DNA from 4 places in the Enterobacter mori genome. Region 1 is predicted to be linked to each of the others. Evidence: predicted binding sites of a transcription regulator. Region 1 holds the regulator's gene; each other region holds the start of a gene.
What was found. The regulator PhoB, encoded in region 1, activates phosphate uptake and scavenging genes when phosphate is short. The targets are predictions, from matches to a motif close to CTGTCATAAAACTGNCNNAT.

Region 1 (7,994 bases):
CCACATTGGTGGCAACGGCACGGCGGGCGAGTGGGGGCATAATCCATTACCGTGGATGGACGAAGACGAACTTAAATATCGCGCTGAAGTGCCGTGCTACTGCGGAAAGCAAGGCTGTATAGAGACCTTTATTTCCGGTACGGGGTTTGCTACGGACTACCATCGCCTGAGCGGGCAGCCGCTGAAGGGGAATGAGATTATGCGTCTGGTTGAAGAACAGGATCCGGTCGCGGAACTGGCGCTTAGCCGGTATGAAATGCGGCTGGCGAAATCGCTGGCGCACGTGGTTAACATTCTCGACCCGGATGTGATCGTGCTTGGCGGTGGGATGAGCAACGTTGACCGGCTGTACGCCACGGTGCCGAATTTGGTGAAACAGTGGGTTTTCGGCGGTGAGTGTGAAACCCCGATCCGCAAAGCGGTGCACGGGGATTCCAGCGGCGTGCGTGGCGCGGCTTGGCTGTGGCCACAGTGATAGATCTACTGGTGCGGTCTGTTCCCCCTCACCCCTGCCCTCTCCCTCAAGGGAGAGGGGGATCAATTCCCTCTCCCCGTGGGAGAGGGCCAGGGTGAGGGCACCAGATCGCCCCCCCCCATCTATTCCACCGCAAACACCTTATCCAGCCTGCTATAGCCCAGCCCGTTAATCTTCTTCACCTTGATCTGCACCGGAATGCGCTCCTTCATCGCCTCAACGTGGCTGATCACGCCGATAGTTTTGCCAGTGGCGTTCAGCGCATCGAGCGCATCCAGCGCAGTATCCAGCGTTTCGCTGTCCAGCGTGCCGAATCCTTCGTCGAGGAACAGGGAATCGATCCGCGTCTTGTGACTCACTAAATCCGACAGCGCCAGGGCCAGCGCCAGGCTCACCAGGAAGCTTTCGCCGCCAGACAGGGTTCGAGTATCGCGCACCGCGTCCGCCTGCCAGGTATCGACCACTTCCAGCTCCAGCGCATCGCTGACTTTGCGCTGAAGCAGATAGCGTCCATGCAGGCGATTAAGCTGCTGATTAGCGAGCCAGACCAGATTATCCAGCGTCAGCCCCTGAGCGAATTTACGGAATCGGTCCCCGGTGCTGGAGCCAATCAGGGAATTCAGGTAGCCCCAGTCGTCAGCCAGGCGTGCTGCCTCTTCTATTTGCTGCATAAGCGCCTGCTGGTGCAGACGGTTATCGCTGTCCTGCTTGAGCTGCTGGCGGATTTCACCCTGATGCGTGGTGTTCTCACGAAGTTGATGTGCCAGTTGCTGCAATTGCGTTTGCAATGTTTGAACATCGGCGTCCAGCCCTTCCGGGCGCAGCGCCTGATGGTCCTGTCGCTGCCGGGTCGCTTGTGCGGAGAGTGCTGTCGCCTGCTGCACCTGGTTTTCCAGCGTCTGCTTTAGCTGCTCAAGGCGTCGAACGGTGTCGGCATCCAGCAGCGCAGAAAGGAACGCGTCCTGATCCTCAAAACAACTTGCAGCCAGTGCCGCGGCGAATTGCGCCTGTGACTGCTGCAAACGTTCGTTCTCAAGCGCCTCCTGCTGCTGTTGCGCCGTAAGCTGACTTTGCAGCGACACGCATTCGTCGTGAATTTCGCGCCAGTTCGCGGGTATCGCCGTTTCGGCTTCAGTGGCCTCCGCTGCCGGAAGGGTGTCGAGCACCGGCGTCAGGGCGTTAATACGCTCCAGCGTCGCGCCGTGCTGGGTCTGTTTCTCCTGCCACTGTGCGTATTCACTTTCACGTGAGGCGAGCCAGACGGATTCAGTGCCTGCATCTGGAATACCCAGCGACAGCGTATGCAGGGACGTTTCCACTGCCTGACGCGTCGCCGCAAGCTGTTGCTGGTACTGACGCTCCTGTTCTTCCTGCTGGCTAAGCTGGGTTTGTAGGGTCAAACGCTGGCTGAGCTGGTAAAGCTGCTGCTCGTAGTGCTCCTGCTCGCTCATCCACGGGGCAATATCCTCCTGAATATTCAGCGTAATATTCAGAGAGGCACACACCTCCAGCCACTCTTTAGTGAGCGCTTGCTCTTCCTGAGAGAGCGCCTGCGCTTCGTCTGTCTCGCGTTGGATCTGCTGTGACAGGGCATTAACCTGGCCGAGAACTAACAAACCTTCATCTTTGAGTGCGGCGACCTCTTTTGCTAACCGATCGCGGCGGCGTTGATTTTCACTGAGCTCCAGCGCCTGGTATGCCGTCACGGCGGGATGGGTAGTGGAGCCGCACAGCGGGCAAGGTAGCCCGGCCTGGAGTTGAGCACGCTCCGCCTCAAGGCCTTTGATTTTCTCTTCCTGCCTGCATAGCGTTTCAACGTCCAGATAATGCTGGTTTTTTTCTTTATACTGCTGGCGGCGTTGTGCCAGCGTTTCGTTAAGCGCGACCAGCCCGGCCTGTGCTTTTTGCACGCTTTCGGCATTCTGGCGCTGACGTTTTTGCAGCGGTTGATAGCGGGCATGGAGAGCTGTCAGGCGCTGGCGCGTAGACCGGGTTTGCGCCTGTTTCTCCATCGCCATTGCGGCTTCGTCAGCCGTCAGCGTGAGGGAACTTTCTGGCAGTCCTGACAGCTTATGGCGTAATTCAGTGATACGCGCAGCAAGCGTAGTGAGCTGATTTTTATCGCGATTAAGCTGGGAGAAGTGAGCCCGCCAGCCTGCAATCTCCTGGCCCCACAGGCGGTACCGCTCATGGTCTGCCAGCCACTGTGCCAGTGCCGCCAGTTCTGTCTGCAGCTGCGTATGAGTATGTAAAGCGCCGTTGCGGATCCGCGAACGCAAGGCGGTTTTTTCCAGTAAGCGAGTATTTACTTCAACAATACGCTGCTTCGTTTGCGCCAGGCGTGATGCCTGTTCTTGTTGATGTTCCCACAGTGGGCGGAGTTGGGATGCGGGTTGCGCGAGCTGGAGCTTTGCCAGATCGGGCGCCGCATCGGCCAGCGCCTGTTGCGTCTGCTGCTGTAAGATCGTGGCGCGCTGCTGTTCGCGGATAAGCTCCTCGCTGCGCGTAAGCCACTGAAATTCTTTCTGATGGTTCTGCTGCTGCGCCAGCAGGGTTTTCTCTTCGTCAGTAAGTGCCTGCAAACTTTGCTGCAACTGCTGCTGCTGTTCTTCGCTCAACAGGACAACGCCTGCCGCTTGCGCTTCGCACATCTCAAGCGCATTGCGCGCGGCTTTGTGTTTTTCAAACACCATGGCGGAAATCTGGCCGTAGATCTCGGTGCCGGTTAGCTCTTCCAGCAGCTCCGCACGATCGCTCGGTTTGGCGTTAAGGAAGGCTGCAAACTGTCCCTGAGAGAGCAGCATTGAGCGGGTAAAACGGCCGTAGTCCAGCCCGGTAAGTGCTGCCGTTTGTTCCAGTTTATCCGTCACTTTGTCGGCGAGGATTTTTCCGTCTTCACAGCGTGCCAGCTCCACGCGCGGGGCCTGCAGGTTCCCGTCAGGCTGATTGCGCGCACGGTTCTGGCTCCAGAACGCACGATAGGCGATGCCTTTTACCTCGAACTCCACTTCCGCCAGGCACTCGGCGGTGTCGCGCGTCATCAGGTCGTTTTGCGCCTGAGAGACCTTTTGCAGTCGTGGCGTTTCGTGGTAAAGCGCCAGGCAGATGGCGTCGAGCAGGGTGGTTTTCCCGGCACCGGTAGCACCGGTAATGGCAAACAGCCCGTTGCTGGCAAATGGCTCAGCGGTAAAGTCGATTTTCCACTCGCCCTTGAGGGAGTTCAGGTTTTTCAGGCGCAGGCTGAGAATTTTCATGCGTTTTCTCCCTCATCGTTAAGCACATGCAGGGTATGCGTGAACAGCTCGTTGAGCCTTACTCGCTTCGCGTCGTCAATCTCTTCCTGAGACAACCGGCGCGCAAACACCTCTTCGACCCGCAGTTCACTCAGCGTTTCACGCTGTGCACCTAACAGAATTTTCTCGCGCTGCTCCCGGCTGCGGCGAACCAGTAAGACCTCGACGGGCAGATCTTCCGTCAGTGCCTGAATTTTTCTTTGCATATCATGCAGGTAGTCATCGGTGGTGATTTCGATATCCAGCCAGACGGGCGGAGCCTGCTCGACACCACGCCACTGCTCAAGTTGTTCAGCAATGGCCGCCAGATCGCCTTTTAGCACGGCCAGTGGTTGGGTAACGGGCACGTCCAGCGTCTCGACAGCGCTGAGTTTACCGTCGGTAAAACTGACCAGATGCACGGATTTGGCTTTGCCTGTTTCATCGAAGCTGAGTGAAATGGGTGAGCCGCAATAGCGGATATGCTCGCAGCCGCCGACGATCTGCGCGCGGTGAATGTGTCCGAGCGCAATGTAGTCGGCTGGCGGGAAGTTCTGCGCCGGGAAGGCATCCAGCGTGCCGATATAGATGTCACGTACGGCGTCACTTTTACTGGCCCCAACGGTAGTGAGATGCCCGGTCGCAATCACCGGGATTGCCGCTTCGCCGCGCAGGGCGCAGGCATCGGTATGCTGCTGGTGATAATAATCAGTGATAGCCTGTAATAAATGCTGTTGCTTTTCGCCGCCGGAAAGTCCCGCCTGGCTTTGTACGATATCGCGCGGACGCAAAAACGGAATGGGACACAGCACCGCTCCCGGCGTGCCGTCACGTTTTTTCAGGATCTGCGGGGCATGTCCGGCGCTGGCCACCACGGTGGTATTGAGAAACGCCAGAATATCGCGGGATTCATTCAGCGTGGCCACAGAATCGTGATTTCCGGCGACAATCACCAGATGACAGCCGGTCTGCTGCAGATTCACCACGAAACGGTTATAGAGCTCACGCGCATAGCTGGGAGGTGAACCGGTATCGAAGATATCACCCGCCACAATAATCGCGTCCACCTCGTGCGTCTGGGCCGTCTCCAGCAGCCAGTTCAGGAAGGCTTCATGTTCAGCCGCACGGCTTTTGCTGTAAAAATTTTGACCCAGATGCCAGTCCGAGGTGTGAAGTATGCGCATAGCTGTTCCGTGGCAAAATTGAGAAAGCAGGATTATAAACTGTCAGGGAGTGGAAAATAACCGCTGTAATAAAACAACAGTTTGCCATTTATAGTGGTAAGGTTTTTCATAAATCTGTCATAAATCTGACGCATAATGACGCCGCATTACAAACTTGTAACTTAAATAAGATAAGACAGGGCAAAGTATGGCGAGACGTATTCTGGTCGTAGAAGATGAAGCTCCAATTCGTGAAATGGTGTGCTTCGTGCTCGAACAAAATGGCTTCCAGCCGGTTGAAGCGGAAGATTATGACAGCGCGGTGAACCAGCTGAATGAACCCTGGCCCGATCTGATTCTGCTTGACTGGATGTTGCCTGGCGGCTCTGGACTGCAGTTTATCAAACATCTAAAACGTGAAGCGATGACCCGCGATATTCCGGTGGTCATGCTCACAGCGCGCGGTGAAGAAGAGGATCGCGTGCGCGGTCTGGAAACCGGCGCGGACGATTACATCACCAAGCCGTTCTCCCCCAAAGAACTGGTTGCTCGCATCAAAGCCGTTATGCGCCGCATTTCGCCGATGGCGGTAGAAGAGGTGATTGAGATGCAGGGCCTGAGCCTTGACCCCACCTCACACCGCGTGATGACGGGCGAAAATCCCCTCGACATGGGGCCTACCGAATTTAAACTCCTGCACTTCTTCATGACCCACCCGGAACGCGTATACAGCCGCGAGCAGTTGCTGAATAACGTCTGGGGAACTAACGTGTATGTGGAAGACCGGACGGTTGATGTGCATATTCGCCGCCTGCGTAAAGCACTGGAGCTGAGCGGTCACGATCGCATGGTGCAGACGGTCCGCGGTACGGGTTATCGTTTTTCGACCCGTTTCTGAACAGTGACAGGAGTGTGACGCGTGCTGGAACGTCTGTCATGGAAAAGGCTCGTCTTTGAACTGATCTTATGCTGTATTCCGGCCTTTATTCTGGGGGCCATCTTTGGGCATCTGCCTTGGTTTTTGCTGGCGGCAGTGACCGGGTTATTAGTCTGGCATTTCTGGAACTTACTGCGCCTCTCCTGGTGGCTGTGGGTGGACAGAAGCATGACCCCTCCGCCGGGAAGCGGGAGCTGGGAACCGCTGCTGTATGGCCTGCACCAGATGCAGATGCGTAATAAAAAACGTCGTCGCGAGCTGGGAAGCTTAATCAAACGCTTTCGCAGCGGCGCGGAGTCGCTGCCGGATGCCGTCATTCTGACCACTGAAGAAGGCACGATTTTCTGGTGTAACGGCCTGGCGCAACAGCTGCTGGGCCTGCGCTGGCCGGACGATAATGGGCAAAATATTCTTAACCTGCTGCGTTATCCGGAGTTCACGCTGTATCTGAAAAAACGTGATTTTACGGGGCCGCACAATCTGAGGCTCAACAACGGGCGCCATCTGGAAATCCGCGTGATGCCTTACAGCGATCGACAGTGGCTGATGGTGGCGCGGGATGTCACCCAGATGCACCAGCTGGAAGGGGCGAGACGCAACTTCTTCGCAAACGTGAGCCACGAATTACGCACCCCGTTGACCGTGCTTCAGGGCTACCTGGAGATGATGCAGGAGCAAACGCTCGAAGGTGCGCCGCGTGAAAAAGCGCTGCACACCATGCGCGAGCAAACGCACCGTATGGAAGGTCTGGTCAAGCAGCTGCTGACGCTCTCGAAGATTGAAGCCGCACCTTCACTGGCACTGAATGACACCATCGACGTGCCGATGATGCTGCGGGTGGTGGAGCGGGAAGCGCAAACGTTAAGCCATAAAAAACATCAAATTAGCTTTGAGGTCGACAGCGCCCTGAAGGTGCTCGGCAGTGAAGATGAGCTGCGCAGCGCCATCTCCAACCTGGTGTATAACGCGGTGAATCATACGCCGGAGGGGACCCATATCGTGGTGCGCTGGCAGCGTGTGACCGCGGGCGCTGAGTTTAGCGTTGAGGACAACGGGCCGGGGATTGCCCCTGAGCACATACCGCGTCTGACCGAGCGATTCTACCGTGTGGATAAAGCGCGCTCGCGGCAGACCGGGGGAAGCGGTCTGGGGCTGGCGATTGTGAAACACGCGGTGAATCATCATGAAAGCCGTCTTGATATTCAGAGTACGCTGGGTAAAGGAACCCGCTTCAGCTTTGTTATTCCGGAACGATTAATTGCCAAAAAGATCGCCTGACGGCAGGCGTGTCATTTTACCTTTCCACGGGTCAGCATTTGCTGGCCCGTTTGCTTTGCAGTCAAGCGAAACGCGTGTGAATATTATACGGTTGATGCTTTTTTGTTCGCATGATTAGCCATGGGTTTTTCTTATAATTAGCGTATTGTTCTGGTCTGGTTTTTCATGCTGGTATATTGTTCTGGTTTTGCGATCCCTCCTTGCCTTTAAACGTTATAAGCGTTTAAATTGCCCCCCAGATACTGTCAGACCGACTGTATTTGCGTGGTAAATCGAAAAACTATTCTTCTCCACGCCAGGACGGGAGCATTTCCCGCTGAAATTGAGCAAATTTTCCGCTGTATCGTCCCATCAGGGATAGCGAAAATCTCAACGTTTTCAACACCACATCCACAGGCAGTAAGGTTTTATGACCCATCACTTAAAATCGCGTGACATCATCGCGCTGGGCTTTATGACATTTGCGCTGTTCGTTGGCGCAGGTAATATCATTTTCCCTCCAATGGTTGGCTTACAGGCGGGTGAACACGTCTGGACGGCTGCGTTTGGTTTCCTGATTACTGCCGTGGGTCTTCCGGTCCTCACCGTTATCGCGCTGGCGAAAGTCGGTGGCGGCGTGGACAGCCTCAGCACCCCGATTGGCAAAGTGGCTGGCGTTCTGCTGGCGACCGTCTGCTATCTGGCCGTTGGTCCGCTGTTTGCCACCCCGCGTACCGCGACCGTTTCCTTTGAAGTGGGGATCGCTCCGCTGACGGGTGACGGCGCGATGCCGCTGTTTATCTACAGCCTGATCTACTTCGCAATCGTAATACTGGTTTCCCTTTATCCGGGCAAATTGCTGGATACCGTGGGTAACTTCCTGGCGCCGC
Region 2 (7,994 bases), 1.8 Mb from region 1:
ATCGCTGATCGCACGATTACGAAAATCGTTTAACGTCGCCCCTTCCCGGTTGTTAGGGTTAAAATCCGGATAGCTTGCCATCGCAAGAATTTCGCCCGTCTGAATATTGATTAATACCGACGCCCCCGACTCGGCTTTATTCCACGCCACCGCATTATCGAGCGCATCTTCGGTGATAGTCTGCAGACGCTCATCAATACTCAACTGAATGTTATGGGCAGGTACGGGTGCAACTTCCGTCAGATTTTCAACCACGTGCCCGTAGCGGTCTTCCCTCACCTGTCGGACGCCAGGCTTGCCCATCAACTGGGTATTGAAACTTTTCTCAACACCTTCAATTCCTTGCCCATCAATGTTGGTAAAGCCAATAAGATTGGCCGCCACATGTCCCGCAGGGTAAAAGCGGCGGGATTCATCGCGTAAATTAATGCCAGGCAGGTTGAGTTTGTCGATCCACTGCGCCTGTGAAGGATCGACCTGCCGGGCCAGGTAAATAAACCGTCCCTGCGGATTGCTGTTTATTCGCGACGACAGCGTGCTCAGAGAGAGATGCAGCGCATTGGCCAGCGCCTGCCAGCGGTCGTCAAACCCTACGCCACCTTTTGCCAGTACCGTTTTAGGATCGGCCCATACCGCCCGGACAGGCACGCTCACCGCCAACGGCCTTCCCTCGCGATCCATGATCATTCCGCGCGGAGCATCAATGGCGACCTCACGCAGCGAGCGCATGTCCTCCTGCTTAACCAGATTGTCAGGTTTAACGATTTGCAGCCAGGCCACCCGTCCCAGCAAAAAAGCCAGACTGCAAAAAATAGCAAAACAAAGCAGAGCAAAACGCGCCGGAGTGAAGTTTCCGGTGGTCATTATGGTTTTCTTTTTCACCTGAGCCTCAGGGCTGTTGATCAACGCCCTGATTTAACGGGAAAAACCGATCTGAAGGAGGGGAAACAATGCTAATAACTTCGGAGCTTTGCAACAAGTTACTAACAGGAAGAGGAATGGTAATATTTTGAAAGATAACAGAATAAAAAAGCCCCGCGATAAGCGAGGCTTTATGTCTGAGATTGAAGTGCCAGGCACTTCAGTCAGCAGTGGTTCGATCAGATAGCAGTTACGTTAACTGCAGCTGGGCCTTTCTGGCCGTCCTGAATTTCGAACTCAACGTTCTGGCCTTCAGCCAGAGTTTTGAAGCCATTACCCTGGATTGCAGAGAAGTGTACGAACACATCTTTGCTGCCGTCAGCAGGAGTAATGAAACCAAAACCTTTAGACTCGTTGAACCACTTAACTTGACCTTTAATCTTTGCCATTTGCAAAATTCCTTAGAGTGTTTTCTTAGCCCGCAGGCTTGACTGAGATAAAACTGAGACATTACTGCATGAGGCACTAATATAAGGTTCGGCAGAGAAGCGGTATTCAACGACAACGTGTTTACTCAGGACTTCTTTACTGAAAATGCCACACATAAACAGAACTGTACCTCGTTTGACCCAAAACGTGTTATCACACACAACGATTAATATGGCAAGCCATTTTTAAACGTGTCTCGATCCGCCGCACAAATTCAAACACTGCCCTGGTATGATCCGCACACTTATGCGCAACGATCATGGACAGCGTATGTTCTTTACACCGCCACTGCGCTATTACCGCAAGCGCTGTTATCTAAGACTTTTTTACCATAGACCATACATTTCTTGCCGTCCAGATACAGGGACAACTTTCTTTAGGACATTGATTGATTTAGAACATTTTGTGAAAACTTATGCTCAAATCATTCCAACGCGTCGGTAATGGACAATGCATATTTGGTGTTAATAAACATACTGACACTGCATTAAAAATCACCAGTGAATAAAGAATATGATGCACCAAAATAATGAAATTTTTATGACTCTGCCTCAAAACAAGGCAAGCAAAACGTTTCGATAAAAATAAAACAATCCTGAAGGCCTATAAATACAAAATATATGCAACTGTTACGCGCATTGTTTAAAAGGATAAATATTCGCCAATTTTCAGTATCATGAAGGAATTATTAACCGGTGCTACATTATTAAGTGCCTGAGTTAACGCCTGGACTGGTTCATCAAGGGATTCATCTGCCAGTTCAAACACGCCCCAATGGATGGGAAAGGCCAGGGGTTGGCCGAGCTGCTGCCATAACGCCACGGCAGACTGCGGGTCCATATGATGGACCGCCATGAACCATTCTGGTGCATACGCGCCAATCGGCAACGCGGCGGCGTCAATTTTACCCAAACGTTCGGGTATCGATAACAACTCCGGCGAATAGCCCGTATCACCGCTGAACCAAAAGCGGTGCTTTCGTCCCTCAAAGACCCAACCACACCATAAGGATCGATTCCGGTTCCAGGGGGTACGCATACTCCAGTGCTGCGCCGGAACGGCTGTCAGGGTAATTCCCTGCCAGGTCATGCTCTGCCACCAGTCGAGTTGTACGATGTGCCTGGCTCCGCGACGGCGAAACCAGTCTGCCAGACCTAAAGGAACAAACAGCATTACGTCTGGAAAACGCTTCAGGATACGGCGAATGGTTGCATCGTCGAGATGATCGTAGTGATTATGCGAGATAACCACAGCATCAAGCTGCGCAAGTTGTTCAACAGACAGTGCAGGAGGTGTTTTTCGCAGCGGTCCGGCAAAAGGAAGCGGAGAAGCGCGTCGTGAAAAGACCGGGTCGGTCAGAATGGTGTTGCCATCCATCTGCACCAGCAGACTCGCGTGTCCAAGCCACCAGACGCCGTCGCCTTGTGGCTGGTCCAGTTCGACCGGTTGCCACCACTGGCGTATGAAATCGTCATAACCCAGCGCAGGCGGTTTAGGTAAACCTGCCGCTTTCCGCGCCTTACGCCAGCGCTCAACATCGCCGGGCTGATGTCCTACAGATGTGGTATTGCGAAAGCCATTCGGCGTGTGATGGAGCCGGGAGGGGTCATACCAGGGATTTTTCCAGACCACGGCCACCTCCCGCGAGTTACATTACCGATTATCGTTCAGCCACCAGACGGATAAAGTCGTCTTCATCTTCTTTGTCTGCAACGACCGCTTCTTTAGGGGCTTCTTTCTCTTCTGGTTCGTTTGCTTCGCACAGACGGCGCAGCAGCGCATTTTGGCGCTTTTGCTGATCGAGCAGCGCTTCAAGCAACTCAATTTGCTCGTTCGTGCGCGAGCTGGCACGGTTGACGAAAAACCAAATGACCAGCCCTGCGACAAGAATAACCAACGAGACCATCAGGGATGCCAGATTTAGCAGCCCTGAATTCATTAACTCACCCATTTCACCACCTCAATAAAAACGCCCATTTTACCACTGGCGCGAAGGAAGGAAATGACCTTAGGAAAAAATGCGTCTTACCACGGAATAAACTGGTTGATTGCGCAAACGCCGCTAAAAAACTGTACATCCTGATCGCACATCACGTTGATAGTCTGTGTCCACAGCACCACACATGCCACCAACACGATAACCAGAATTACCCAGCGTATTTTTTTCACTCCACTCTCCGTTTTATGACCCGAGGCAGCCAGGTTATCACGGCTATCTTAAACAGCGTCTAACTGTACCCTCATCAAACTCTTTTCGGAATCGTGCACTTGTTTCAATGAATAAACAGGTTAGGCTAAATGCATGACAACAACGATAAAGAGGCAATGATGCATTTAATCATTCGGACTATTATTGCACTGGCCGTTCTCTGGACTGGCCTTCTGTTAACCGGATATGGCGTGCTTGTGGGGAGCACCGAGAACGCCGCAGGATTAGGTATCAAGTGTAAATATCTGACTGCCCAGGGCATGAGTACCGCGCAGTATATCCACTCGGACAGTGGGATCATCGGTTTGACCAACTGCCCAGTCCTGCGTAAATCGTCCGTTGTGATTGATAATGGCTAAATTTCGCTGAACCACATCCATGAAAAACGCCGCAAATGCGGCGTTTTTTTATCTCTGCCAGGGTTAAAACGGATAATCGTTATAGCCCATCTGCTCAGAGATTTTACGCGCGGCGGTATGAAGAATAGCCACGTACTCATGCAGTCGTTCTTCGGAGAAGCGCAGCGTCGGGAATGAGATACTCAGGCCGGCAATAACAACACCGAAGCGGTCGAACACAGGTACGCCAATGCAACGCAGCCCTTCTTCCTGTTCTTCGTTATCTTCCCCGTATCCCTGCTCACGCACTTTATCCAGCACCGCTAATAGCTCATCAGTGGTGGTGATGGTGCGCTCCGTGCTGCGTTTGTATTCTACGCCAGAGAGGATCTGTTCCACCTCTTCACGGTCGCGCCATGCCAGCAGTACTTTACCAATGGCGGTACTGTAGAGCGGGTTACGGCGACCAATGCGCGAATACATGCGCAGGTTATACATAGAATCAATTTTATGGATGTAAACAATGCTGTCCTCATCCAGTGCGCCAAGGTGGACAGTTTCTTTTGTCAGACGAGAAAGTTCGCGCATTTGAATATCCGCACTGCGGATCAGATCAACGTTTTGCAGGGCACGGGCACCCAGTTCGAACAGCTTCAGCGTCAGCGAGTATTTTTCAGATTCGCCTTCCTGCGCAACATAGCCCAGTGACTTCATGGTTTGCAAAAAGCGATAAACGGTGCTTTTCGACATCATCACACGCTGCGACAACTCTGTAATACCAATTTCACGCTCTTCTCCGAGCGCCTGTAAGATGCCAAACACCTTCAGCACGGAAGAAACAGAATCTGGCTGCTTATCCAAATCTGCAATTGCCATTTATCACCTCATGGAGAGTGTTTTATAAAAATCAGAACCGGTTTTTATTATAAATTCCCCTCATGCTAGCTGCAATCAATCCTCGTTTACTTCGTTACAAATCTGCGACATAAAACGGAATTAACAGTGCTAAAATAGTTACCCTGAGAATAATTTCCTACCGAGCTATTCACCCATAATGCAAAAAATCCTTTCCGATGGTCTGCCTTTGCCCCAGCGTTACGGCGCTATTGCGACGATTATCATCGGCATTTCCATGGCCGTTCTCGACGGTGCCATTGCTAACGTTGCCCTGCCAACAATTGCCAGCGATCTGCAGGCCTCCCCCGCCAGTTCAATCTGGATCGTCAACGCTTACCAGATAGCTATTGTGGTTTCGCTGCTCTCATTCTCTTTTCTGGGCGACATGTTCGGCTATCGCCGGGTTTATCAGTGCGGGCTGATGGTTTTTACCCTGACCTCACTCTTCTGCGCCCTTTCAGATTCGCTGCACACCCTGACGATAGCCCGTATTGCCCAGGGTTTTGGCGGCGCGGCGCTAATGAGCGTCAACACCGCGCTGATCCGCTTAATCTACCCTCAGCGCCATTTAGGGCGCGGTATGGGAATCAACTCCTTTATTGTCGCGGTCTCTTCTGCCGCCGGACCGACTATTGCGGCGGCCATTCTTTCTGTCGCCTCCTGGCAATGGCTTTTCGCCATCAACGTGCCGCTTGGCATCGTCGCGATCGTTTTTGCCCTGCGCTATCTCCCTGGTAATGGCCCGAAAAGCACCATGCCCCGCTTTGATCTGCCCAGTGCGGTAATGAATGCCCTAACCTTTGGCCTGCTGATCACTGCTCTGAGCGGGTTTGCTCAGGGTCAGTCGTTAGCGCTTACCGGCGCAGAACTTGCCGCTCTGCTGGTTGTAGGCTTTTTCTTTGTGCGTCGCCAGCTTGCACTGCCGGTACCATTGTTGCCGGTAGACCTGCTGCGTATTCCCCTTTTTTCACTCTCTATTTGCACCTCGATCTGTTCGTTCTGTGCCCAGATGCTGGCGCTGGTTTCCCTGCCCTTCTTCCTGCAGAGTGTGGTCGGTCGTTCTGAGGTTGAAACCGGGCTGCTGTTAACGCCATGGCCGCTGGCGACGATGGTGATGGCCCCGCTGGCCGGGTATTTGATCGAACGCGTGCATGCCGGACTGCTGGGTGCAATCGGGCTGGCAGTGATGGCAACCGGCTTGTTTGCCCTGGCTCTGCTTCCCTCATCGCCTACGGATCTGGATATTATCTGGCGCATGATCCTGTGCGGTGCGGGTTTTGGTCTGTTCCAGTCGCCAAACAATCACACCATTATCACTTCCGCACCGCCCCATCGCAGCGGGGGAGCCAGCGGCATGCTCGGCACGGCGCGCCTGCTGGGCCAAAGTACCGGTGCTGCACTGGTTGCGCTGATGTTTAACCTTGCCGGGCAGAATGGTAACCACGTTGCGCTCCTGACCGCAGGGTTCCTTGCTACCCTCGCGGGCATAATTAGCGGACTTCGGATCGCCCAGCCCGGCGTGAAGGCATAAAAAAAGCCGGGCGGAGTACTCTCCAGCCCGGCTTTTTTCGGTCTCTTCGCGTTACTTCAGGTATTCGCCACTGCGCAGCGCTTCGATACGTTTATCGAGCGGCGGGTGAGACATAAAGAGCTCACTGAGTGATTTCGATTTACCGTTAATGCAGAAGGCCATCATGCTGCTCGCTTCCTGCGGCTCGTAGCTGGTCTTCAGACGCTGCAGCGCAGCAATCATTTTCTCACGCCCTACCAGTTTTGCAGAGCCCGCATCCGCGTGGAATTCACGGTGACGTGAGAACCACATGGTAATGATGCTTGCCAGAATACCGAACACCAGCTCAAGTACCATCGAAACAGCGAAATAGATCAGCGGGTTGCCGTTGCTCTCTTCACCTTCGTCGCGGTTGCCCCCCATAAAGCCTGCCGCGATTTGCGCCAGGATACGAGAGATGAAGATCACGAAGGTGTTCACCACGCCCTGAATCAGGGTCATGGTTACCATATCACCGTTCGCGATATGGCTGATTTCGTGAGCGATAACCGCTTCGGCTTCGTCACGGCTCATGTTCTGCAGCAGACCGGTGCTGACGGCAACCAGAGACGCATCTCGACGTGCCCCCGTTGCGAAGGCGTTAATGTCCGGTGCATGGTAAATAGCAACCTGAGGCATCGCGATGCCTGCCTGCTTTGACTGCTGAGCCACCGTGCTCATCAGCCACTGTTCCATATCATTACGCGGCTGCTCGATAACTTCACCACCGACTGATTTCAGCGCCATCCACTTCGACATCAGCAGTGAGATGAATGAGCCACCAAAACCAAACAGCAGCGCCATAATCAACAGACCCTGAACGCTGCTCGACTGAATTCCTGTCAGGCTTAGCACCAGCCCGAATACCACCATAACCGCCAGGTTGGTGAGCAGGAAGAGCGCGATTCGCATCATAATTTTCTTTTAACCTCTGTTTAACAAAACGCACTATGCGATTACCCACATCGTATGGGTATTGTGGCTATTTTCAAGGATTCGAGGGGTGTAAGTCACCAGAAAGACACAACTTTACACAATTGAAGATCAGCTTGACGAGAGGAAGCAGAACTAAAAAAACAGGCACAATGTCTTGTGCCTGTTGAGGGATTATTTTGCAGGTGCCGGTTGCACCGCAGGTTTCTCTTTCTCCAGATTCGCCAGGTCGAGGGCGATATGCACCGTCTCGTCCAGATACGGATCCGGCTCCTGGTAATCTTTTGGCAGATCGTCCAGTTTTTTGAGCAGAGGCTTACCTTCACGTTTGAAGCGATCGTTGATACGCGCCAGACGCGTTGCGTCATCCTCATTGTTCTCTTTTTCACGCTGAGCGTAATTGAGAGAAACAATGTTCCGTTTCGCCTTCAGGGCATTGAAACGCGCAATGTCCTTCAGGATGTACTGGAATTCAGGATCTTTCACGATGCGTTCGTTATGGTCTTTCAGCAACGCAGGACCAAATTGAGTCATGTCGCCAGATTTCACGAACGTCGCAGCATTGATGCTATCCCACGGCAGCGCGTTATCTTCAAACTTCTCGCCCGTTTCGGTCTCTTCGGTGCCCGTTGGCATCATGATATCCGGCGTCACGCCTTTACGTTGCGTACTGCCGCCATTCACGCGATAAAACTTTTGAATGGTGTACTGAACAGAG
Region 3 (7,994 bases), 440 kb from region 1:
GCAATTCCCGTAGGGTCGCCCACCTGGGTGGTGAAGTTTTGAATCGCCTGCGCGCTTTCGCGAATCGCCAGCTGGAACTGTTCGTTAAACGGCGAGGCGTGGTACGCCAGATGGGCGCTGTGCGCCTGCGCGCGTTCGGTGATCGCTGCCGTCGAGAGCGAAATCCCAATCGAACCGGCCACGTTGCGGAACATGGTAAACAGCGCCGCCGCGTCGGCGTTGAGCCGCCTCGGTATCGAGATAAAGGCAATGGTGGTCAGCGGCACAAACAGGAACCCCAGCCCTATCGACTGCGCGCTGCGGAACAGCACCAGCGTTTCGAAATCGATATCCGGCGTCAGCGTGCGCGACCAGAAGAACGACACCGCCAGGCAGGAAAAGCCAAAAGCGATGATCCAGCGCGTCTGCACCACCGGCATCAGCTTCAGCACCAGCGGGATGGTTAACACAATCAACACCGCGCCGGGCGACAGCACCAGCCCGGACCAGGTGGCGGTATAGCCCAGATCCTGCTGGGCCAGCTGCGGGATCACCACCGAGCTGCCGTAGAGGATCATCGCCATCCCCGCCATCAGCAGGCTGGACGTCGCGAAGTTGCGGTCCTTCATGCAGTGCAGATCCACCACCGGCTTTTTGGCATACAGCAGCCAGTAAATAGCACCGATAATGCCGATAAGCGTCAGCACCGCGAAGGTGCGGATAAAGTTCGAGTAGAACCAGTCATCATCCTCGCCCCGGTCGAGCATCACCTGCAGGCAGCCCAGGCCGAGAGCGATCAGGCCGATCCCCGTCCAGTCGACGGTCAGCTTCCCTTTTGATTTGCTCTCCCACGGCGGATCTTCCAGCAGCTGGTAGATCGCCAGCACCGTCACAATCCCCACCGGAATGTTGATAAAGAACACCCAGCGCCAGGAGTAGTTATCGGTGATCCAGCCGCCCAGCGTCGGGCCAAGCACCGGCGCAACGATGATGGCAATGGACGACAGACCAAAGGCCTTGCCCCTGTCCTCCGGTTTGAAGTAGTCGAGCAGCACGGACTGCTGCGTGGGCTGCAGCCCGCCGCCAAAGAAGCCCTGCATCACGCGGAACAGGATGATCTGCCACAGCTCGGTGGCGATGCCGCACAGAAACGAGCAGATGGTGAACATCACGATGCAGATTAAGAAGAACTGCTTGCGACCAAACAGGCGGCTGAGGAAGGCAGAGATGGGCAGCACGATGCCGTTCGCCACCAGGTAGCTGGTTAACACCCAGGTGGATTCGTCATAGCTGGCCGAGAGCGAACCCGCCACGTGCGGCAGCGCCACGTTAACGATGGTGGTATCCAGAATTTCCATAAACACCGCGAGGGTGACGACAATGGCCACCGCCCACGGGTTGCTGGCGGGCTTCCAGCTATCGTGGCTGTGGTCCGTCATTCCACCGTCACCTTCGGCTCAACGGACAGCCCCAGCGGCAGTGGCTTGTTCGGATCCAGCCCTTTATCAATCACGATTTTCACCGGCACGCGCTGAACAATCTTCACAAAGTTACCGGTGGCGTTTTCCGACGGGAACGCGGAGAAGCGCGAACCGCTGCCCTGCTGGATGCTGTCAATGTGGCCTTCAAGTTCCATATCCGGCCATGCATCGACGGAAACGCTGACCTTGTCGCCGGGCCTCATGCGCTCCAGCTGCGACTCTTTGAAGTTCGCCACCACCCACACGTTCGGTGAGACCAGAGAAAACAGCGCCGTACCCGCCTGCACCAGCGTGCCGGGCTGTACGTTGCGTTTGGTGACGAAGCCGTCGAACGGGGCGCGGACTTCGGTGTAAGAGAGGTTCAGGTTCGCGGTTTCCAGCTGCGCTTTAGCCTGATCGACCTGACGTTCGCGAGCTTCAACGTTGGTCTCCTGCTGACGGATCTGCAGCTGTACCTGCTCCGCCACTTCCAGCTGCGCCTGGGCGCTGGCCAGTCCAGCCTGTGCACTGCGCAGTTGGGCATTCGCAGAATCGATACTTTGCTGGGTGGTCGCACGCGGGTCAACGCCGCGCTGACGGCGGTACTCCGCCTGGGCGTTCGCCATATCGGCCTGCGCTTTCAGCACCTGCGCTTTGGCTTCGTCACGCTGGGCGGGATACTGGACTTTTGAAAGCGCCAGCTGTGCCTGCGCCTGATGGAGCTGAGCAAGCGCCAGTCCAAGCTGGGCCTGAGCCTGATCGCGCTGGGCCGTGGTATCGCGAGGATCGATAACCACCAGCAGATCCCCTTTCTTCACGCGCTGGTTATCGCGCACGCGAAGCTCGGTGACGTATCCCGCCGTTTTGGGGGCAATGGTCACCACGTCACCGTCGGTAAAGGCGTCGTCGGTCGTCTCTTCGTTACGGGTTAAAAACCACCAGACCAGCGCCACAATCACCATCACCACCACGACAATGCCGAGGATAATTAACGGTTTTTTGCCCGGGCGCTTGCGCGCATTATTGTTGTTTTCCTGCTCGTCAGCAGGCGGGTTTTGATCTTCAGCCATAGGTCAGCAACGTTCCAGTCAGTGAGCGGCATCACACTATGCCGTTCACTAAAGCTAGGACGTTGCTATACATTTGCCAGGATAAACTGACAAATAGCGCACTATATGAGAAGGAATAGTCCGAAACCGATCGTGGCGGCCCACAACAGCATCGGGACCGACCATAAATGGAAGCGCCACCAGATACGGCGGTCGTTGGCCATGCGCAGGGCAATCAGGTTGGCAAGTGAACCGGGCAATAGCCCAAACCCGCCGATATTTACCGCCCACGCCAGAAGGGTGTCAGGCGGAACATAGTTGAGCAGCAGAATGGTCGACGGCACGTTGCTGATAAACTGCGACAGGCCAATCGCCGTCAGCCACAGTCCCGGCTGCGACAGACCGCTGACGCCGTGAAGCACGTTTTGCAGTGCAGGAAGCTGGATGAGCAGATAGACATCGATAAACATCGCCATAAAGACCAGCAGCAGCGTCCAGTCGACGCTCACCAGCACCCGCCGCGCCAGCACTAAAAACCCGGCGGCAACCAGCAGCACGCCCGCCAGTTCAACCTTCATCTCCAGCGCGACCAAAAAGACGATATACAACGCCAGACAGCACCAGACCAGACGGGGCTGCCACTGCGGGCCCGTCGTCCCGCTGTGGTACTGCAGTTTTTTATCCGGAAAGGCAAACCAGCACACCGCCAGCAGGGATAGCATCATCACCAGCGCCAGCGGGGCCATCTGCCAGGTAAAGGCGGCAAACGACAGGCCGGAACGGCCCCAGAGCAGGATATTTTGTGGGTTCCCGATGGGCGTTAACAGCGAGCCAGCATTCACGGCTAGCGCTTCAAAGATAATCAGACGGCTGACCGGAATTTCACAGAGCTTACGCAGCGTGAGCGTAAGCGGCACGATGATAAACAGTGCGACATCGTTGGTCAGAAACGTCGACAGTACCGCTGCGGAAAAGACCATGAACAGAGACAGACGGCGTTCGGTGGCAAAACGGCGCACCATTTTGCGTCCCAGAACGTCAAAGTAGCCGCTTAGCTCTACGCCTTTGGTGAGCATCATTAAGCCGCTCAGGGTAATAATCGTGCGCCAGTCAATGGCCGCAGGCCAGGCGTGGGGGGTAAAGGGGACAAAGAGGCTTAAGCCTGCACCAATAATCAGTAAGAGATGAAAGAAACGGTCACGCGTCAGGGCTTGCAGGCCGGGGATGTTCATTCAGCAGAAGAACCATATTTGAGTGTAAATTCACGGAACTTCACCAGTGTTTCTTCACTGACATGGTGCTCCATCCCTTCCGCATCCCGGCGGGCAATTTCCGGGCTGACGCCCAGCACCAGTAAAAAGTTCTCCACGATCTGATGACGCTCACGGCTCTCCTGCGCCAGCTTTTCACCCTCTGCCGTCAGAAACACGCCGCGCCACGGGATCATCTCGATCAATCCCACTGACGCCAGACGTTTTAACATTTTGGCTACCGTTGGCTGGGAAACCCCCAGCCGCGCGGCCATATCAACCTGACGTGCTTCGCCAACCTCACGAATCAAATCGGAGATCAGCTCCACATAGTCATCAATCAGCTCCCGGCGATGCGCCTCACGCACCTGACGGAACCCTTCTACGTGCTCTTCAACATTCACCAGTTGCGTCGTTTTTTTTGTAGTTGGCTTACCTGCGCGACGGTTCATTGTGTTTCCTCAATGGGGGTGACGCTTCCAGCGTCCTGTAACGGAGCGCACATTGTAAACCATAGCTCTACAAGCACAAAAAATTAACGAATTAGCCATAGCTATACAATATAGCCTGTGCTATATCTGTATGTAATGCAGTCACCCTTCATGGACCGAAGGGATCAGAAATCAGGAGGTCACATGAATGAATTCAAGAGGTGTATGAACGTGTTTACCCACTCCCCCTTTAAAGTGCGCTTAATGCTGTTGAACATGCTGTGCGATATGTTTAGCAACAAACCGCAGCAGGATGACAAATCTTCTCATTAAGCGGCGTCGCGGTACGCCGCTTCATTTTCCCGTCACAAACCTCTTGTAAACTGGCTTCTGGTCGCCTTAATCCCGATCTTTTTTACGGATTTGCAGTCTTCCTCGCAAAACATCTGTTTAGCAACTGTTGACCTTATTTCACGCTCGCACTATCTTCTTGCAGCCCTGCACTATTTGCGGCTCGCTGAAGCGGACCCTTATTCCCTCTCCACGCACTGTCAGGCAGGCTTTGACCCTTGGCGCCAGGGTGAGCACATGGCGTTTTCATGATAGTGATCTATGAACGTAACCCTGAAAGAAACACTTGTTACCCGCAGCCGGGCCTTAAGCCCGTGGACGGGATTCTACTTTCTGCAATCGCTGCTGATTAACTTTGCGCTTGGCTACCCGTTTAGCCTGCTCTACGCCGTGGCGTTTACCTGCGTGCTCCACGTGCTGTGGCGGAGTGCGCCGCGCGTGCAGAAAGCGTTGGTCGGGGTCTGTTCGCTGGTTGCTGCGATGTATTTCCCGTTTGGCCAGGCTTACGGCGCGCCAAACTTCAATACCCTGCTGGCGCTGCACTCGACCAATATGGAAGAGTCGACGGAGATCTTGACGATCTTCCCGTGGTACAGCTACGTGGTCGGCCTCTTTATCTTTGCGCTGGGCGTGATTGCGGTACGCCGCAAAGCCGAAGAGAAAAAAACGTGGGGAAAAATGGAGAGCCTGTGCCTGGTATTTTGCGTAGGCACCTTTTTTGTCGCCCCGGTGCAAAACCTGGCCTGGGGTGGCGTCTTTAAGCTGAAAGACAGCGGCTACCCGGTGTTTCGCTTTGTTAAGGACGTGGTAGTCAACAACAAGGAAGTGCTCGACGAGCAGGCGCGTATGGCTGAGCTTTCCACCATGAAAGACACCTGGAACGTGCTGGCCGTGAAGCCTAAGTACCATACCTACGTGGTGGTGATTGGTGAAAGCGCGCGCCGCGATGCGCTCGGTGCTTTTGGCGGTCACTGGGATAACACGCCGTTTGCCAGTTCGGTCAACGGTACCCTGTTTACCGATTACGTCGCGGCCAGCGGCTCGACGCAGAAATCACTCGGCCTGACCCTGAACCGTGTGGTCGACGGCAAACCGCAGTATCAGGATAACTTTGTCACGCTGGCAAACCGCGCGGGCTTCCAGACATGGTGGTTCTCCAACCAGGGGCAAATTGGCGAATACGATACCGCCATCGCCAGTATTGCGAAGCGTGCCGATGAGGTTCAGTTCCTGAAAAGCGGTGATTTTGAAGCCGACAAAAACACGAAAGATGAAGCATTGCTGAAAATGACCGCACAGGTCTTTGCCACTCAGCGCACCCAGCCACAGCTGATTGTTCTGCACCTGATGGGGTCACATCCTCAGGCGTGCGATCGTACAAACGGAAAGTACACAGAGTTTGTGCAGTCCAAAGAGACATCGTGTTATCTCTACACCATGACGCAAACCGACGATCTGCTCAGCAAGCTCTATGCCCAGCTGCGCAATACGGGTGACAGTTTCTCAATGGTCTATTTCTCCGATCACGGACTGGCGTTTAAAGAGCGCGGTAAACAGGTGCAGTATCTGGCACACGATGACAAGTTCCAGCAGAACTTCCAGGTACCGTTTATGGTGTTGTCGAGTGACGACAAAAAGCATCGCATCATCACCGCGCGTCGTTCGGCAAATGATTTCCTGTCGTTCTTCTCGCAGTGGACGGGGATTGCAGCAGAGCAGATAAAAAATGCTTATCCGTTTGTCTCTAACAAGAAAGCGCCCCCAGTGTACGTTACCAACTTCAAGTTACAGAAAGTTGACTATAACCATTTGGGTACAGATATTTTTGATATAAAGAGCAAGTAGTTTCTGCCGTCTCGTGCGGTCTAATGTTTTCACCCTGACCCTCTCCCACGGGGCTGAGGGTTCCCCACAAAATAATGCCTGCACGGACGACCCCCTCTCCCTTGAGGGAGAGGGCAGGGGTGAGGGGGAACATACGGGTCTGGTGGTCATTCCGTTCACTTTATGTTGCTTGCTACTCTGTGAGGACATGACCTGTGAACGTGCCAGGGCGGCTCAATCGCCGCCGGACCAGGACATCGCTGTAAGTCATTAATTTTTCTGATGCAACATTCATCGCTTCAGGTAAAAAAAATACAGGGGATCCCTCAGCCCACGGGGAGAGGGAAAAAGACAAAAAAAATCCGCCACAGTGGGCGGATTTTTTATTTAATCACCGAAGTGATTAGAAGCGGTAACCTACGCCCGCGATCCAGGTGCCAACGTCAACGTTGCGGATACGGCTCTGCTCATAGGAGAAGTCCAGAGCAACGTTTTCGATTGGGTTGAACTGCAGACCCGCGCCATAGGAGAAGCCGTAGTCGCTGTTGCTTGCAGTGCGGTTCAGACCTTCGTTTTCGGTCTGCTGGAATTTACCGTAACCAACACCTACAACACCGTAGATGCTAGCCCAGTCGTTCAGGCGGTAAGCAGGACCAGCGGTGATACCGTAGTACTGACCTTTGTTATAGGTGCCGTTTTCAGTGCGATCTTTCTCGGTGTAAGTGAAAGAACCGATCACGCCCAGCGGGTTGTTGTCTTGCTCGTAACGATACTTCAGGTTGAAACCGTTAGTTTTGTTCATCACGCCCTGCATATCGCTCTGAGCGTAACCACCGGTAACGGTAGAAGTAGCAGCTACAGCAGTACCTGCGGAAACAGCCAGAACTGCGGCCAGTGCTGAAAGACATGCAATTTTTTTCATAACCACCTCAAATGTGTTCAAGTAAGTCCGTAAGTTTTAAATATATCAAAAAATTTTGCGAAACTCTTTGTGATTCGTAATGTCTAACGAGGTCTTTCCTGTAACAGAACGTTTCCAGGATCAGCTATCTCATTCAAATTACGTTAAATTTTCGCCGCAAAATAGTTATAGTGCGCGCCATTGCCGTTACATTCATCCAGATTATTCCTAATCTGACAGGCGATAAAACCAGCAACGCTTATCTATTTTACGGATTTTCCCTGGTTTTTTTTCAACAGTAGCTCAACCGTGAGCGCATATTTCCATTACACTGCGGCTTTTACCCTATTTGACATAAATTGACAGGAGAAAGGATGCCAGGGTTATCCCGCACGTCATCGGTCTGGATGCCGGTCGCTGTAATACTGATCGCCATGTTGTCGATTCAGAGTGGCGCGTCGCTTGCAAAATCACTCTTTCCTCTGGTGGGAGCGCCGGGCGTCACGGCCCTGCGTATTGCATTAGGGACTCTGATCCTCGTGGTCATCTTTAAACCCTGGCGTCTGCGTTTCAAAAAAGAGCAGCGACTGCCGCTTCTTTTTTACGGGCTGGCGCTGGGCGCGATGAACTACATGTTCTACCTCTCTATTCAGACCATCCCGCTGGGGATTGCCGTCGCGCTTGAATTTACGGGGCCGCTGGCGGTTGCCCTCTTCTCTTCACGTCGTCCGGTGGATTTCATCTGGGTC
Region 4 (7,994 bases), 400 kb from region 1:
GGCAAGCCCGTTCAGCGCGACGGGAGCTTCTTTGAACCGACGATCCTGACGAATATCTCCCGCGACAACCCGGCGTATTTCGAAGAATTCTTCGGCCCGGTAGCGCAGATGTATGTGGTAAAAAGCGATGACGAGGCTGTCGCGCTGGCGAACGACTCCCACTACGGCCTGGGCGGCGCGGTGTTCAGCCAGGATATCGAGCGTGCGAAGAAAATGGCATCCCGGATTGAGACCGGGATGGTGTATATCAACTGGCTCACCGATACTGCGGCAGAACTGCCGTTTGGCGGCGTGAAGCGGTCCGGTTATGGACGCGAGCTGTCGGACCTGGGGATCAAAGAGTTTGTGAACCAGAAGCTGGTGGTCGTGCGTAAGTAAGAAGTAAAAAAAACCTGCCAACCGGCAGGCTTGCATAGACAATGTCATCGCCTTTCTTGCCGGGTGGCGCTGCGCTTACCCGGCCTACAATGTGCAATAATTTTAATATATTGCCCCTTTCATTGTAGGCCCGTGCAAGCGTAGCGCCGCCGGGCGAAACGCGCAAACAGGCTTAGAAGGACACTCCACCGCCTACATATGCCCCGTCAATCAGGGTGTGGTTTGGACGACCATCTTTGCCGTCAACGCTCACGTGGCGGTAACCCACTTTCAGCGTAACCGGTTTGATTGGGGTCCAGCTAACGCCGCCGTTAGCTTCGACGTAGTTTTTCACGCTGTTGTTCAGGCCGTCTGGTGCCACATAGCCTTCTCCGAAGACGTTGATGCTGTCGGTCAGGGCCACGTTTACGCCGCCACCGATTGGGAACGCTACGCCGTTATCGCCTTTTTTCGGGCCGATGTAGATAGCTTTCGCACCCGCATTCAGCATGACCGGACCCACTTCCAGGTTGTAGCCTGCGCCCACGCCGCCGGTCTGGGTGCCGTCGTCAGTGTTTTTCAGCCAGTTGCTTTCAGCGTACAGACCGGATGAGGATTTCCCCATTTCCAGATTGAGGTTAGTAAAGTTTTTACCCTGCTCAATGCTGCCGCCCATTGCCAGTGCGGAGCCAGATACCACGGTCAGGGCGGAAAGGATGAGTACGTTGAGCTTTTTCATGAGTGTTCCTCGTTATCAAATTAAACTGAGGGCACCTTAACAACGGATGTTTATGACTGCAAATGTGATATCTATCGCGGTTTTATACTGTTTTTGTTGGATATTTAATCTTTATCTGTTGCCAAATTGTTTGTTTAGAAGGTCGTCAATGGCAAATAAATTCGCGTTTAGGAAGAGTTTATATTTTTGGCTAAACGACAGCTGAACGAGGCAAAGAAAGCCATTTGAGATGAATTAATTGAGTTTCTAATAATTTCCAAAATTGTTTCCATTGTCACAGATAAAGACAGAGGTTTACATTTCTGGTGGTTGCTATACGTAATTTTGTGCAGATCCGTTGTCCTTTCATGTCATTTTTCTGACATGTTTCTTCATTACGGTGTTGGCTTCACTAACTGGATGCTAACAACATGAAAAGAAAAATCATTCCTGTGCTCATGGGCTGTGTGCTCTCATTCTCTGCCGTGGCGGCACAACCTACCGCAGAGCGCTATATCGTCAGCTTCCCTGAAGGCTCGCATGTGAAATACAGCGGCGCGTTTGCCAGCGCGTTTCCGAACGGACTCCCGGTGGGGATTGGCTCTGGGCTGCTGTTTACCGGCAAGCAGGGCGACGCCCTGACTTTTGCGACCGTGACCGATCGCGGTCCAAACGCCGATGCGCCAAAAAGGGGTAAAAACGAAGCCAAAATATTTGTCACGCCAGATTTCGCGCCGCTGCTGATGACCATTCGCGTCCAGAACGGTAAGGCAGAGGCAACGGATGCCCGCCCGCTGCATGACGATAACGGCGAGATTAACGGTCTGCCGCTGCAAAGCGGCGTGATTGGCTCCACCAATGAAGTGGCATTCAGCGACACGCTAAACATTCTGCAGGGCGACAACCGCGGGCTGGACACGGAAGGCATCACGCCGGATGGCAAAGGCGGCTACTGGCTGTGCGATGAGTATGGTCCGTTTCTGATTAACGTCGACAGCAAAGGGAAGATCCTGGCGATCCACGGACCGCAGGCGGCGGAAGGGGAGAAATCCATCGCGGGCGGTCTGCCAAACATTATCAAATGGCGCCAGCCTAACCGGGGCTTTGAAGGCCTGACCCGCATGCCGGACGGGCGAATTATCGCCGCCGTGCAAAGCACGCTGGATATCGACGGTAAGAGCAAAAAGCAGGCGCTGTTTACCCGTCTGGTGAGCTTCGACCCGGCGACCGGCAAAACCGCGATGTACGGCTACCCTATCGACAGCGCGGCCTACAGTAAAAACAGCGACGCCAAAATCGGCGACATCGTGGCGCTCGATGACCAGCACATCCTGCTGATTGAGCAGGGAAGCGATAAAAACGACGGGATGCGTAACCTGATTTACAAGGTGGATCTTAGCAAGGCGAGCGATCTGGCTGCCTTTGACAAGCCGGGCGAGTACCCGGAGTTTGATGATGAGAAAATCCTGGCGCAGCGCGGCATTACCCTTGCAGCAAAAACGCAGGTCGTTGATTTGCGCGCGCTGGGCTGGCAGCAGGAGAAGGCCGAAGGGCTGGCGCTGATCGACAGCAAACGGCTTGCGGTGGCGAACGATAATGACTTTGGCGTGAAGGTGGCGATGCAACACCCGGTCGAGGGCAAGAAGCTCAAGGATTATCGGGTGAACGCGGAAGGCAAGTTGACGCTCGATGATAAACCGGTGGAAACCACGCTCAGCGTGAAGCCGCTGAAGAAGCCGGAGTCGGACAGCGAGCTTTGGATTGTGACGCTGCCGGAGGCGGTGAAATAATACCAGGGCTTACCCCTCACCCTGGCCCTCTCCCCATAGGGGAGAGGGGATGGTTCGGTGTAGTTATTTTTTTAGCCCCGCAAACGCCGCCCGAATTTCCTCTTCCGGCAGCTGGATGCCAATAAACACCATCACGCTGCGCGGCGCTTCATCGCCCCACGGTCTGTCCCAGTCGGCGCTGTACAGGCGCTGCACGCCCTGGAACAGCAGGCGGTTGGGCTCGCCGTCAATCCAAAGCATCCCTTTGTAGCGCAGCAGCTTGTCGGCAAACGACAGCAGCAGGTTCTCCATCACGCGCGAAACCTCACCGATGTCCACCGGGTAGTCGAGCTCCACCACAATCGACGCCACGTCGTTTTGCTTATCCCCCATAAAGTGGAAGCGCGGTTTTGCGGTGACGTTCTCTTCCAGCATAAAGCCGTTGGTGTTGAACAGCTGAGACAGATCGATGTCGCCATGCGTCACCGTGTAAATCGGCGCGCGGGAGTTAATGCGGGTCAGACGATCGCGCAGTTTTTCACTGCTGCCCGCCACATCGGTTTTGGTCAGCAGGATGCGGTCGGCGTAACCCACCTGAGACTGGGCGATGGTGAACTGGTTCATCTGCTCGTCGGCGTGGACCGCATCGACAAGGGCAATCACGCCGTCCAGCAGGTAGCGCTGGCAGAGGATCTCGTGAGAGAAAAAGGTCTGAATAATCGGGCCGGGGTCGGCCATGCCGGTGCACTCGATCACCAGGCGGTCGAAGTCGATTTCACCGCGGTCGCGGCTGTCGAGCAGGTCCAGCAGGGCATCTTCTAATTCGTTAGAGCGGGTGCAGCAGATGCAGCCGTTAGTGAGGGTTTTGATCTGCGTGGCGCGATCGCCAATCAGCTGATCGTCAACCGAGACTTCGCCAAATTCGTTTTCGATGACGGCGATTTTGAAGCCGTGCTGTTCATTCAGAATGTGGCGCAGCAGGGTGGTTTTACCGGCGCCGAGAAAACCGGTCAGCAGAGTAACGGCAATCGGGGTCATGGTCTCTCCTTTAGCAGCAGCGGACGCCGCCTTCTCCACTTCCGCCGTAGCGCGCTTCCTGACGCTCGCGGAAGAATTCGGTGTAGGTCATGTACGGCTTATCCGGATGGTTGGTCTTCATATGCTCAACGTAGTTGTCATAGTCCGGAATGCCAATCAGCATTTTCGCCGCCTGACCGAGGTATTTTTTTGCTTCGCCTAAGTTACCAAACATTGTGGGTTCCAGACAGAAAAAGCCCGGCGATGTGAGTCCGCTGGGCTTGTGTTCCCCTCACCCCAGCCCTCTCCCAAAGGGAGAGGGGGAGGATTGCGGATTAATGGTGTGAAGAGGTCTTCACGCCGCCTTCCGGCACCGGTACGTACGGGGTTTCTTTATCCGTACGACCGTCGGCGTTGCGCACGTTCATCCAGGTTTTGATGCCGTAGAAGATGATGCTGTACACCACCACCAGGAACAGAATGCTCAGACCCGCGTTGGTGTAGTTGTTCACCACGATATGGTTCATGTTGGCAATCTGCTGCGCGGTCAGGTCCGCGCCGCCTGCGGCAATCTTCTCTTTGTACTGGTTAGCCATGAAGAAGAAGCCTTCCAGCTGCGGGTTGGCGCTGAACAGCTTCAGGCCAAGTGCCCAGGTGGTGCAGAGCAGCAGCCAAAGCGCAGGAACTACCGTTACCCAGATGTATTTGGTGCGTTTCATCTTCACGAGGACCACGGTACCGAGCACCAGGGCAACGGCTGCGAGCATCTGGTTAGAGATACCGAACAGCGGCCACAGGCTCTTCACGCCGCCGAGCGGGTCAACAACGCCCTGATACAGCAGGTAGCCCCACAGGCCTACGCAGCCCGCGGTACCCAGAATGCCCGCCACCAGAGAGTCGGTTTTCTTCAGGAACGGTACGAAGTTACCGAGCAGGTCCTGCAGCATGAAGCGGCCCGCACGGGTACCGGCGTCCAGCGCGGTCAGGATGAACAGCGCTTCAAACAGAATACCGAAGTGGTACCAGAAGCCCATGTCCGCCCACGGCAGCACTTTGTGGAACACGTGTGCGATACCGACAGCCAGCGTCGGTGCGCCACCGGCGCGGTTCAGCACGGACGGTTCGCCGATGTCTTTCGCGGTCTGCATGATCTGCTCAGGCGAAATCACGAAGCCCCAGGAGCTGACGGTCGCCGCCGCGTGTGCGCTCGCGTCTTTCAGCTGCGCCATAATCAGCGCCGCGTTGTCACCGCCCATCTCGTGCAGGTTTGGCATGGTAATGCCGAGGCCAGCAGGCGGGGTGTTCATCGCGAAGTACAGACCCGGTTCGATGATGGAGGCTGCAACCAGCGCCATGATCGCCACGAAGGACTCCATCAGCATCGCGCCGTAGCCGATCAGACGCGCATCTTTCTCGTTCGCCAGCAGCTTAGGCGTGGTACCGGAGGCAATCAGGGCGTGGAAGCCAGAGACCGCACCGCAGGCGATGGTGATGAACAGGAACGGGAACAGGGCGCCTTTCCACAGCGGGCCGGTGCCGTCGATGTACTGCGTTACCGCAGGCATTTTCAGGTCCGGGTTAATCACCAGGATACCGATCGCCAGACCGACGATAACGCCGATTTTCAGGAAGGTCGCCAGGTAGTCACGCGGGGCCAGAATCAGCCAGACCGGCAGCAGCGCGGAGATAAACGCATAGCCAATCAGTGCGAAGGTAATGGTGGTGTCCTTGAAGGTCAGCGCCGGGCCCCAGTACGGGTCGTGCGCAATCACGCCGCCGAAGTAGATGGAGGCCACCAGCAGCACGATACCAATCACTGACACTTCACCCACGCGTCCCGGTCTCAGGAAGCGCATGTAGATACCCATGAACAGCGCAATCGGCACGGTTGAGCAGACGGTGAAGACACCCCACGGGCTTTCGGCCAGCGCTTTCACCACGATCAGAGCCAGCACCGCGAGGATGATGATCATAATCAGGAAGCAGCCGAACAGGGCGATAGTCCCCGGCACGCGGCCCATCTCTTCTTTGACCATCTCACCCAGAGACGCGCCGTTACGGCGAGAAGAGATAAACAGCACCATAAAGTCCTGCACCGCACCCGCCAGCACCACGCCAGCGAGGAGCCACAGGGTACCCGGCAGGTAGCCCATCTGCGCGGCCAGCACCGGGCCGACCAGCGGGCCTGCACCGGCGATAGCGGCAAAGTGGTGACCAAACAGCACGTAGCGGTTGGTTGGCACGTAGTTCAGACCGTCGTTGTTAATGACCGCCGGAGTGGCGCGCGTCGGGTCGAGCTTCATGACCTTCTGCGCGATGTACAAGCTGTAGTAGCGATAAGCCACAAGATAGACGGAAACGGACGCGACTACGATCCACAGGGCGCTTACGTGTTCGCCCCGGCGTAATGCGACAACCGCCAGACAGAAAGCGCCGAGGATCCCGAGTAAGGCCCAGGGCACGTGCTTCAGTAGTTTTTTAGTATCCATAGTAAGACCTGGTTTTTTATGTAAAGAAAAAAGGGTCAGGGTTCGTTGTGAGGAGGTATTGATTAATGCTGGAGGGATCGTGCCAGATCCTCGCGCGTGTAAAGGACGGTAAATGAGTGAGTGGTTGAAAGTGATGGGTGAGCGGTCAAAGGTGAGGGCGAGTGGTTCAGGCTCGCCGCCAGCGGGAGAAAATATGTGATTGAGATCACGCAGTTAGCTATGCCGTGCACTCAGCCAGATAGGTTGTCAGGGTCGTCACCAGCTTTTCCCTCAGCCAGACAGGTTCTAAAATGTGAATGTTTGGCAGCCAGTACAAAAGCAGCGGCAAAATTTGGTTCTCATGTGCCGCCTGACAGCGGAGCGTGACGCCATCGTGATGGTCTTCGAGCAGTTCTTGTTCCGGCAGAAGATCGCGTCGCATAAAGTAATGTGAAATATTATCGTTGATAAATATTTTCACTTCGAAAGTATCTTCAGATACCCAGGGATCGAGGCTTTTCTCCAGCAGTTCAATCACGCTCTCTTCAGGAATAAATGTGCTTTCCTGAATATCCATCCAGCGAATCTGGCTCAGCGAAAAGGATTTTAACCTGCTATTCTCGGTGGCTTGTAAATACCATATATTTTTTTTGTTAATGAGTTTATAAGGATTAATCAGACGGGTTTTACCTTTATAAACGATCTGACAAACATTATGGTTTTTAATCGATCTCTCAATTTTCGGTAAATAACGACCAATATCACGGTGTACGGTGTGCTCAGCGTCGTTGCCAAGAATAAGAATATGATTTTCATCAACGCGGTTTTCGAGTTTCTGCCAAAACTCAGCATTGCGATCAGGGAAAAAACTGTCAGCATTCAGAAAGTTAGCAAGGGTGTGGTGCAGTCCTTGCGAGCCGGGAGATTGCGCTGAATGAATGAGTCGATATAGCCCATTTCCGGTATGTTCAACAATCGGGGAGAGTGCATTTAAATCGCGGTAGACGGTGCGCTCGGTAATTTTAAATTTATCCATGAGCGCACTGCGGTTTACCACACCGTGTAAATGTAGCTCAACCAGAATATCGACCAGACGTTCAGCCGAGCGGCTCCGCGTCGATTTAGCCATAAGGTCTTCCTGTATATTGGGGTCGGCGCTGAATGATGCGGGTGGCACTGACACGGGGTGTCAGTATTCAGGCACAGAAAATTTCTCTTATGGTTATATAACGGCGTGCTTTTGCGGAAACCTTAGGGGTTTTTTGTAGAAAGCCGCGCTGACCGAAGAAAGGTCAGCGCGAGAAGGGATTAAACGGCAGCTTCAAACTCCATCATCACGGGATGGAAGCGGCGTTTGAAATAGATCAGGCCGTGGCCCTCTTCACTGAGGATGATGTTTTTAATTTCAACGAGATAAACAAGATGCGTGCCGATGGTTTGCACCTGGCTTATCTCCCCTTCCAGGCTGGCGAGCGCGCCCTTGAGCACCGGCTGCGCCAGTGGGCCTTTCTGCCAGCAGGAGAGGGCAAAGCGCTCCTCCATGGCCATGCCGGTCATCCCGGCGAAATGGCGAGCCATGATCTCCTGTTCATGGTTCAGCACATTGACGCACAGCCTGCCATTACCCTGAAAGACCGGGTTCATGGCGCTGTTGGCGTTGATGCA

Region 2: the regulator PhoB is predicted to act here: its motif matches at 4,865-4,884, upstream of kdgR (DNA-binding transcriptional regulator KdgR).
Region 3: the regulator PhoB is predicted to act here: its motif matches at 4,532-4,551, upstream of N2K86_RS06680 (phosphoethanolamine transferase).
Region 4: the regulator PhoB is predicted to act here: its motif matches at 1,442-1,461, upstream of N2K86_RS02750 (esterase-like activity of phytase family protein).

The regions. Positions count from the first base shown of each region.
Region 1 covers NZ_CP104285.1:972,218-980,211, forward strand. The annotation lists gene mak (fructokinase) at 1-475, shown strand, start outside; gene sbcC (exonuclease subunit SbcC) at 598-3,729, opposite strand; gene sbcD (exonuclease subunit SbcD) at 3,726-4,931, opposite strand; gene phoB (phosphate response regulator transcription factor PhoB) at 5,119-5,808, shown strand; gene phoR (phosphate regulon sensor histidine kinase PhoR) at 5,830-7,125, shown strand; gene brnQ (branched-chain amino acid transporter carrier protein BrnQ) at 7,535-7,994, shown strand, end outside.
Region 2 covers NZ_CP104285.1:2,729,886-2,737,879, forward strand. The annotation lists gene ftsI (peptidoglycan glycosyltransferase FtsI) at 1-864, opposite strand, end outside; gene cspE (transcription antiterminator/RNA stability regulator CspE) at 1,101-1,310, opposite strand; gene N2K86_RS12875 (DUF2627 domain-containing protein) at 1,323-1,466, opposite strand; gene N2K86_RS12880 (MBL fold metallo-hydrolase) at 1,993-2,982, opposite strand; gene N2K86_RS12885 (YebO family protein) at 3,011-3,301, opposite strand; gene mgrB (PhoP/PhoQ regulator MgrB) at 3,376-3,519, opposite strand; gene N2K86_RS12895 (YobH family protein) at 3,679-3,918, shown strand; gene kdgR (DNA-binding transcriptional regulator KdgR) at 3,982-4,773, opposite strand; gene N2K86_RS12905 (MFS transporter) at 4,952-6,325, shown strand; gene htpX (protease HtpX) at 6,377-7,258, opposite strand; gene prc (carboxy terminal-processing peptidase) at 7,451-7,994, opposite strand, start outside.
Region 3 covers NZ_CP104285.1:1,417,049-1,425,042, reverse strand. The annotation lists gene N2K86_RS06705 (DHA2 family efflux MFS transporter permease subunit) at 1-1,418, opposite strand, end outside; gene N2K86_RS06700 (HlyD family secretion protein) at 1,415-2,509, opposite strand; gene N2K86_RS06695 (anion transporter) at 2,611-3,720, opposite strand; gene mntR (manganese-binding transcriptional regulator MntR) at 3,717-4,190, opposite strand; gene mntS (manganase accumulation protein MntS) at 4,374-4,502, shown strand; gene N2K86_RS06680 (phosphoethanolamine transferase) at 4,782-6,365, shown strand; gene ompX (outer membrane protein OmpX) at 6,748-7,266, opposite strand; gene rhtA (threonine/homoserine exporter RhtA) at 7,620-7,994, shown strand, end outside.
Region 4 covers NZ_CP104285.1:575,218-583,211, forward strand. The annotation lists gene N2K86_RS02740 (NAD-dependent succinate-semialdehyde dehydrogenase) at 1-378, shown strand, start outside; gene N2K86_RS02745 (YfaZ family protein) at 551-1,096, opposite strand; gene N2K86_RS02750 (esterase-like activity of phytase family protein) at 1,507-2,865, shown strand; gene yjiA (GTPase) at 2,929-3,882, opposite strand; gene N2K86_RS02760 (YbdD/YjiX family protein) at 3,893-4,096, opposite strand; gene N2K86_RS02765 (carbon starvation CstA family protein) at 4,197-6,350, opposite strand; gene N2K86_RS02770 (helix-turn-helix transcriptional regulator) at 6,568-7,458, opposite strand; gene N2K86_RS02775 (4-hydroxyphenylacetate 3-monooxygenase reductase subunit) at 7,638-7,994, opposite strand, start outside.